Regions from separate parts of the Roseburia sp. AF25-13LB genome, predicted to be linked through region 2. Evidence: predicted binding sites of a transcription regulator. Region 2 holds the regulator's gene; the other holds the start of a gene.
What was found. The regulator Rex, encoded in region 2, represses fermentation and respiration genes when NADH is low (regulators of the CRP and FNR family bind a similar motif). The targets are predictions, from matches to a motif close to ATTGTTAANTANTTAACAAT.

Region 1: the regulator Rex is predicted to act here: its motif matches at 2,350-2,369, upstream of pflB (formate C-acetyltransferase).

What each region holds. Positions count from the first base shown of each region.
Region 1 covers NZ_QUFO01000009.1:115,702-120,142, reverse strand. Annotated here, with positions in the region: gene DWY37_RS12450 (transporter substrate-binding domain-containing protein) at 1-698, shown strand, start outside; gene DWY37_RS12445 (amino acid ABC transporter permease) at 719-1,405, shown strand; gene DWY37_RS12440 (amino acid ABC transporter ATP-binding protein) at 1,395-2,135, shown strand; ZMP/ZTP riboswitch at 2,219-2,298, shown strand; gene pflB (formate C-acetyltransferase) at 2,493-4,441, shown strand, end outside.
Region 2 covers NZ_QUFO01000001.1:392,572-397,012, forward strand. Annotated here, with positions in the region: gene DWY37_RS01955 (NAD(P)H-hydrate dehydratase) at 1-1,151, opposite strand, end outside; gene DWY37_RS01960 (hypothetical protein) at 1,155-1,808, opposite strand; gene DWY37_RS01965 (redox-sensing transcriptional repressor Rex) at 1,821-2,471, opposite strand; gene DWY37_RS01970 (ABC-F family ATP-binding cassette domain-containing protein) at 2,549-4,441, opposite strand, start outside.

The sequences.
Region 1 (4,441 bases), on a different contig from region 2:
CCAAGGATGACCTTCCGGGAAAGAAAATCGGTGTTCAGCTTGGAACAACCGGAGATGCCGATGCAACAGCATATGAGGACGAAGGAAGCACCGTAGAGCGTTACAACAAAGGTTCTGATGCAATTCAGGCATTAAAGACCGGTAAAATTGATTGTGTAATCATCGACAAGCAGCCTGCAGAGGCATTTGTTGAGAAGAATGATGACTTGAAAATTTTAGATGATACCTTTGACGCAGAGGAATATGCAATCTGTATCGCAAAAGATAACACAGATTTAACAGACAAATTCAACAAAGCAATCGAAGAGTTAAAAGCAGATGGAACAATCGATACTATCATCAGCAACTATATTGGTGATGAAACAGGAGAGCATCCATATGAGACTCCGGAGGGAACAGAATATCCAAACGGAAAACTTACCATGGCAACCAATGCGCAGTTTGAGCCATACGAATATTATGATGGTGACAACGTAGTTGGTATCGATGCAGATATCGCAAAAGCAATCTGTGACAAGCTTGGTTATGATTTAGAGATTGAAGATATGGAATTTGATGCAATCATCGCAGCAGTATCTTCCGGTAAAGCAGATTTTGGTGCAGCAGGAATGACTGTAACAGAAGACCGTCTTAAGAACATTGACTTTACAGATACTTATGCAACAGCAAGCCAGGTTATTGTAGTAAGAAATAAATAATCGGTATAGGAGGAAAGACCTTGAGCGATTTTTTAAGCAGCTTTCAACAGGATTTTATAGAGAAAGACAGATATCTTTATCTGTTACGTGGTCTTGGCAATACACTGCTTATTGCAGTGCTTGCAGTACTTCTGGGTATTGTGGTTGGATTTTTAGTCGCAATTATCCGTTCCACCCATGATAAACATGGTGGATTAAATGTTTTGAATTTTATATGTAAAGTGTATCTTACCATATGGCGTGGAACCCCTACGATGGTACAGCTTTTGATTATGTACTATATTATTCTGGTTGCACTCGATAATAAGATTGCAGTGGCTGTAATCGCTTTTGGTTTGAATTCGGCTGCCTATGTGGCAGAGATTGTACGTTCCGGAATCATGTCTGTAGACGAAGGACAGTTTGAAGCTGGACGAAGCCTCGGACTGAATTATTCGCAGACCATGCGTCTGATTATTCTGCCACAGGCATTTAAGAATGTACTTCCGGCACTGGCAAATGAGTTTATTACCTTACTGAAAGAGACTTCCATCAGTGGATATATTGCAATCCCGGATTTGACAAAGGGTGGCGATATCATCCGTAGCCAGACCTATGACCCGTTCTTACCATTGTTCGGTGTTGCAATTATCTACCTGATAATCGTTATGATTTTAACGGCTGGTGTACATAAACTGGAAACGAGGTTGAGAACAAATGAGCGATAAGAAGGTATTGATTGAAGTAAAGGATTTGTGTAAATCCTTTGGAAATGTAAATGTATTAAATGGTATCTCCACAGAAATCGCCCAGGGAGAGGTAGTAGCCATCATCGGACCATCCGGTTGTGGTAAATCTACATTCTTACGTTCCTTAAATCTTTTAGAGGAGCCGACTTCCGGTGTGATTACTTTTGAAGGAACAGATATCACGGATAAATCCGTAGACATCAACAAGATGCGTCAGAAGATTGGAATGGTATTCCAGCAGTTCAATCTGTTTCCAAATTATACCGTAAAAGGAAATATCATGCTGGCACCGGTTCAGACCGGACTTATGAATAAGGAAGAGGCATCTAAGCGTGCGGACGAGCTTTTGATGAGAGTCGGACTGTCTGATAAAGCAGATACCTATCCGGCAATGCTTTCCGGTGGACAGAAACAGCGTATTGCAATTGCAAGAGCACTGGCAATGAATCCGGATGTCATGTTATTTGACGAGCCGACTTCCGCACTGGATCCGGAAATGGTAGGAGAAGTCTTAGAGATTATGAAAGAACTGGCACAGGATGGCATGACCATGGTAGTAGTAACACACGAGATGGGATTTGCAAGAGAAGTGGCAAGCCGTGTCATGTTTATCAATGAAGGACAGATTCAGGAAGAGAATACACCGGCAGAATTCTTTGCCAATCCACAGAATCCGCGTCTTTGCGACTTCCTTTCCAAAGTATTGTAGGAAAAGAACAGATAAAACGGAAAAAATAGTTGATAAAAAGTTTTCATAAGCTATTGCAATCAGAAAAGAAATAGTCTATGATAAAACCGTTATATGACTGACGGATAAGTGGAAAAACCACATGAAGTATAACGAAAACGAGCCGACCGTCTGGGCGATGAACCTGGAGGACCGGCTCGTTTTTTTTTGTATGTTATTTTGAACACCAAAAGATATTGACAAAAAAATGACAGTCAGTATATACTAACTACAGTTAAACAAGACTAATTCAAACCAATGAATAAAAAGTCTGTTGACAGTAAATTTAGTAACCATTCAGTGTTCATACTGAATACATTTTTTTAGGAGGATATCGCAATGATAGAAATGAAAGAGTGGGATGGATTCGAAGGACGTCTCTGGAAAGAAGAAATCAATGTTCGTCAGTTCATTCAGGACAACTACACTCCATATGATGGAGATGAGAGCTTTTTAGCTGAGCCGACAGATGCAACCAACAAGCTGTGGGATGCACTTCAGAAATTACAGAAAGAAGAGCGTGCCAAGGGTGGCGTTCTTGATATGGAGACAGAGGTTGTAACCGGAATTACAGCATATGGTCCGGGATATATCGATGAAAGCTTAAAAGATTTAGAGCAGGTAGTTGGTCTTCAGACTGACAAACCATTAAAGAGAGCATTCATGCCATATGGTGGAATCAAGATGGCTGTTCAGGCTTGTGAGACCTACGGCTATGAGGTAAATGATAAATTAAAAGAAATTTTCACCAAATATCATAAGACACACAATACAGCAGTATTTGACGCTTATACACCGGAAATGATGAAGGTCCGTCATGCTAAGATTTTAACAGGTCTTCCGGATACCTACGGTCGTGGACGTATTGTAGGTGATTACCGCCGTGTGGCATTATACGGACTGGATTACTTAATCGCTGAGAAGAAGAAAGACAAAGCAAACTGCGGATGCGGACAGATGACAGATGATGTCATCCGTTTAAGAGAAGAAATCGCAGAGCAGATTAAATGTCTGGAAGATATGAAGAAACTGGCTGAGATTTACGGATATGACATTTCAAGACCTGCAACCAATGCAAAAGAGGCTGTCCAGTGGTTATACTTCGGATACCTTGCAGCAATCAAGACACAGAACGGTGCAGCAATGTCAGTAGGACGTGTTTCTACTTTCCTTGATATTTATATTAAGAGAGATATGGATAAGGGAATCCTTACCGAGCAGCAGGCTCAGGAGCTGATTGACCATTTCACAATGAAACTTCGTATGGTAAAATTCGCACGTATTCCTTCTTACAACCAGTTATTCTCCGGTGACCCTGTATGGGCAACCCTTGATGTAGCAGGAACAGGTGTAGACGGACGTTCCATGGTAACCAGGACAGACTTCCGTTTCCTTCATACTTTAGAGAATATGGGACCGGCACCAGAACCAAACCTTACTGTATTCTATTCATCCAGACTGCCACAGACCTTCCGTGATTATGCAGCACGTATCTCGATTGAAACAAGCTCAATCCAGTATGAGAATGATGATGCAATGAAACCGGTATGGGGCGATGATTATGCAATCTGCTGCTGTGTATCTGCTACACAGACAGGTAAAGAGATGCAGTTCTTCGGCGCTCGTGCAAACCTTGCAAAATGTCTGCTTTACGCAATCAATGGTGGTGTTGATGAGAAATCAGGCGAGCAGGTAGGACCAAATTACGCACCAATTACAGCTGAATATCTTGACTATGATGAAGTAATGGCAAAATATGACAAGATGATGGACTGGTTAGTAGACATCTATGTAAATACACTGAACCTGATTCAGTATATGCATGATAAATATTACTATGAAGCAGCAGAGCTTTCTCTGATGGATACCGACTTAAAGAGAACCTTTGCAACCGGTATTGCAGGATTTTCACATGTTATCGATTCTCTTTCTGCAATCAAATATGCAAAAGTAAAAGTCGTACGTGATGAGAACGGACTTGCAAAAGACTTCGAAATCGAAGGAGACTTCCCGAAGTACGGAAATGATGATGACCGTGCAGATGAAATCGGAGTATGGCTGCTTAAGACTTTCATGGATAAATTAAAGAAACATCATACTTATCGTGATTCTGAGCCTACAACTTCTATCCTTACCATTACTTCTAACGTAGTATATGGTAAAGCAACCGGAGCTATGCCGGATGGACGTAAAGCCGGCGAACCACTTTCACCGGGAGCTAACCCATCTTACGGTGCAGAGCAGAACGGACTTTTAGCTTCCTTAAACTCTCTGACCAAGCTTCCATA
Region 2 (4,441 bases):
GAAACGGCAAGCTGTTTTAACCGGGACATTTCCCCTAGATGTGGCGTTAATACCAGTTCTGTATGCGGGCGAAGAAGCTGTTCGGTCTGCTCTGCTATGATATTTAATGCATCGGCATCTACTACCATTGGTACTGCCGCATTCTTAAGTACCGTCTTTACAATACTGTGTGCCACATCACTTTTGCCAATTCCAGGTCCTAAAATAATAACATCTGCCCAGGACAGACATTCTATCAGCTGCTGTGTATCAGCCTTTTTTGCAGAATAGGTAGTAAGAACTGCCTCCGGCACTGCTGTCTGTAAGATAATACGGTTTTCTTCCGGTGTATATATTCTCACCAGACCACAGCCACTGCGATAAGCTGCCTTTGCTGCAAGAACCGCCGCACCTGCCATATTCACGCTTCCGGCAACCAGAAGGACTTTTCCAAAGGTTCCCTTGTTCGAATCAGCAGCACGATTATTTAAAAAATTTAAATCTTCCTTTGTGATTGCATAAGCTGCAGGTCTTTTATCTAACCAGCTTTCTTCTCCGATTCCGATATCCTTAACCGTAATATTTCCGCAGTATTCTGCACCAGGAAATAATACCATTCCGGTCTTGCAGTAAGCAAAGGTTACGGTATCATCTGCTTTGAATGCACCACCTAATACAGTTCCATTATCTGCCGAGACACCGGATGGTATATCCACCGCCAGCCGGTGGGCACTGCTCTGGTTTAGCCGTTCCATCAAGTGCACCAGTTCATCATCTAATTTTCGTGATAATCCTATGCCAAATAACGCATCAATAATCAGGCTGTAGGAATTTGCATCCTCCATTTCATCAATAAATGGTACACCATATGATGTCAAGATTTCATACTGTTCTTTTGCCTGCTTTGAAAAATGTGTTTTATTTCCATAGAGATATACTTCAACCGGAATGTGGGATAAGTATAACAATCTTGCAATTGCCATACCATCGCCGCCGTTATTTCCGGTTCCACACACTACCAGCACGCGATTACATGAAATTTCTTTTTCCTGTATTACTTCTATCGCAGAAAGTGCTGCCCGCTCCATTAGAACCATGGATGGCACTTTAAAATGTTCGATTGTATTGGTATCACATGTTTTCATTTCCCGGGAATTTACAAGATATTCCATAAATTAATTCCTTTCGTCCGCATTTTCCACCGCTTTTTTTCCCTGCAGACGGTCTTCATCTTCCTGCCGCAGATCAAATATATTTAAAATATCCACACCAAAAATATCATGCATATAAGAATAAATCTGCCGGTTGTTGATTTCACGGTTCTGTTTTTTGATGATATTTTTCTTAAGTTCTACCCTTACCTTATCAATCCAGTCCGTAATTTCATCTGCTTCTTTGCTGTTCTGTCTTAGTCTCTCATAGCAGTAACGCATGCTTTCTAACATAAGTTCCTGATTTGCACTGTTTATATTTCGTGGAAGTTCAATTAATTCATCCTCAATTTCTTCCATTTTGACATTGACTTCATCAATCAGTCTCTTGTCTTCATCTAATTTTCTGGAAGAAATATCCCCCTCATTTTCCTCATGAGTTCCTTCCATGTTGACAACAATGCTTTTCATCAACCGATTCTTTGTCTTTTTCAGTTCTTTCAAATCATTATTAAGCTTTCCCTGCTGTTCTAACAACTGATTTACCTTTTCTTCCAGCTGCTTGATTTCACTGGTTTTTCCGCTTAACGCAAAAAGTCTGTGCCATTTCTGATCCAATACAAGTATTGGTACTTTTCTGCTTTCTAATGCTTCCAGAAATTCCTTGTCATCTTTCATGCAAAAACACCTCTATTCCAGCGTTTCCTTTTCCCTTTTGTTCTTTGTCATATTATAGGATAACTGCATCAGGCTGTCTGATAAATGTACATTTTCCACTACAACATTTTCATCCAACACTTCCAGATCCACATGGGCAAAATTCCAGATTGCATGTACACCAAGGCTTACCAGCTGGTTGGCCACAGCATCTGCCTTTTCTTTCGGCATAGTCAGTGTAGCAATATCTACCTTATGTGTCTTTACAAATTCTTCCAGTTTATCAATCATTTCGATTTTATTGCCACGAATGGATTTTCCGCATAACTCCGGATTCACGTCAAACAATCCTACTATGACGAAGCCGAGTTTTTCAAACTTCACATAATTGGCAAGTGCCTGTCCTAAGTTACCAGCTCCAATAATAATAATATTATGCTGTTCATTTAATCCCATAATCTTTCCGATTTCTTCATACAGAAATTGTACATTGTAACCATATCCCTGCTGTCCAAAACCACCAAAATTATTTAAATCCTGTCTGATCTGCGATGCGGTCACTTTCATTCTTGCACTCAGTTCATTCGATGAAATACGTTCTACCCCTTCATCTAAAAGTTCCCCCAGATATCGGTAATATCTTGGCATTCTACGAATTACTGCCTGTGATATTTCTTTGCTCATTCTGCCAGTTCCTCCTGCTCTCAATACCCTACAATAATTATAGTTTCTTGCCGAAAGGATGTCAATGTGTTACAACTTTAACAATCTTTCTGTAAACTTAATTCTTCCCATTTTGCATAGAGTTCTTCCAGCGCTGCCTCTTCCTGCATCTGCTCCTCATGGATTTTGTTTAATTCATAGGAATTTGATGCTACCTCCGGCTTTGACAGTTCATCATTTAATGCTTCTATCTTTGCCTCTCTCTTAGCAATTTCATCTTCTGTACGCTTTAATTCGTTTTCCAGCTTACGTTTTGCTGCCTGCTGTTTCTTCATTTCTTCCCAGCTTAACTTCTGTTTTCCTCCGCCGGATATCTGCTCTGTTCCATTATTTTCTCCAGTTCCATCGGAAACAATGACATTTCCTTTTGCCACTGAATTGTCTGCACGATCCTGTGTAGCTGTGCCAAACGCCGCTAACTCCTGAACTTCCTTTTTCTCCAGATAATAATCATAATTTCCAATATAATTTAGAATTGTTTCATTCTTTAAATCAAGAATTCTGCTGGCAGTTTTATTAATAAAATAACGGTCATGGGATACATAAAGCACCGTTCCGGTATAGGAATTGATGGCTGACTCTAAAATTTCCTTTGACATAATATCAAGGTGGTTGGTCGGCTCGTCTAAAATTAAGAAGTTCGCATTGGATAACATCAGTTTTGCCAGTGAAACACGACCTCTTTCTCCACCACTGATATCACGAATCCGCTTAAACACATCATCATCCGTAAATAAAAATGCTGCTAACACATTTCGAATCTTCGTTGCCTTCAGATTCGGATAAGCATCTGCAATTTCATCAAATAACGTCTTATCCGGGTCTAAGTTCTGATGCTCCTGATCGTAATATCCGATTTCCACATTGCTTCCAAGCTTTATCTCCCCGGCATCTGCGTCTACAATTCCATTGATTATCTTTAAAATGGTGGTTTTCCCGGTACCGTTATTTCCGATTAAAGCAACTTTTTCCCCTCGCTTAATCTGAAAATCAATGTTTGAAAACAGTTTATGCTCGTAAGATTTTGAAAGACCTTTCACCGAAAGTACATCATTTCCACTGGTAATTTCCGGCTCCAATGTAATATGCATATCTGTTTTTTCATCGATTGGCTTCTCAATACGTTCTATTTTATCCAATGCCTTCTCACGGCTTTCCGCACGCTTAATGGACTTTTCCCGGTTAAAGGATTTTAACTTGGATATTACTTCTTCCTGGTGCTTGATTTCCCGCTGCTGGTTATAATACTGTCGCAAAAGACTTTCCCGCTGTATTTCCTTCTGCCTCGCATATGCGGTATAATTTCCCGGAAATACCGTTGCCGTATGGCGGGATATTTCCACTACCTTCGTAACAATCCGGTCTAAGAAATAACGGTCATGGGCTACGATAATTACGGCTCCTTTATAATTCAAAAGATAGTTTTCAAGCCATGCAATCGATGCCATATCAAGGTGGTTGGTCGGCTCGTCGAGCATGATAATGTCAGGCTTGGTTACCAGAAGTCTGCCTAATGCCACTCTGGTCTTCTGTCCTCCGGATAACTCTGACATTTTCTTTCCGAAATCATTTTCCGAAAAACCAAGTCCCTTTAACACACCGTTTATCTCACTGCGAAAAGTCAGTCCGCCCTCTAACTCAAAGGCATGGCTGAAACGGTTATACTGCTCCATATATTTCTCTAATTCATCTGCGCTTACATGCTGCATGTCTTCTTCCATTTTACGAAGCTTTTCTTCTTTTTCAATTAATGCATCGCAGGCATGAAGCACTTCATTATAAATGGTCTCGTTGCTGTCTTTATCCTGATACTGGGCAAGATAACCGATGGTTTTTCCTTTTGCAACGGTTACCTCGCCACTGTCCGGTGCCAGCTCTCCCACTATAATTTTCAATAACGTAGATTTGCCGGCACCATTGATGCCGACAAT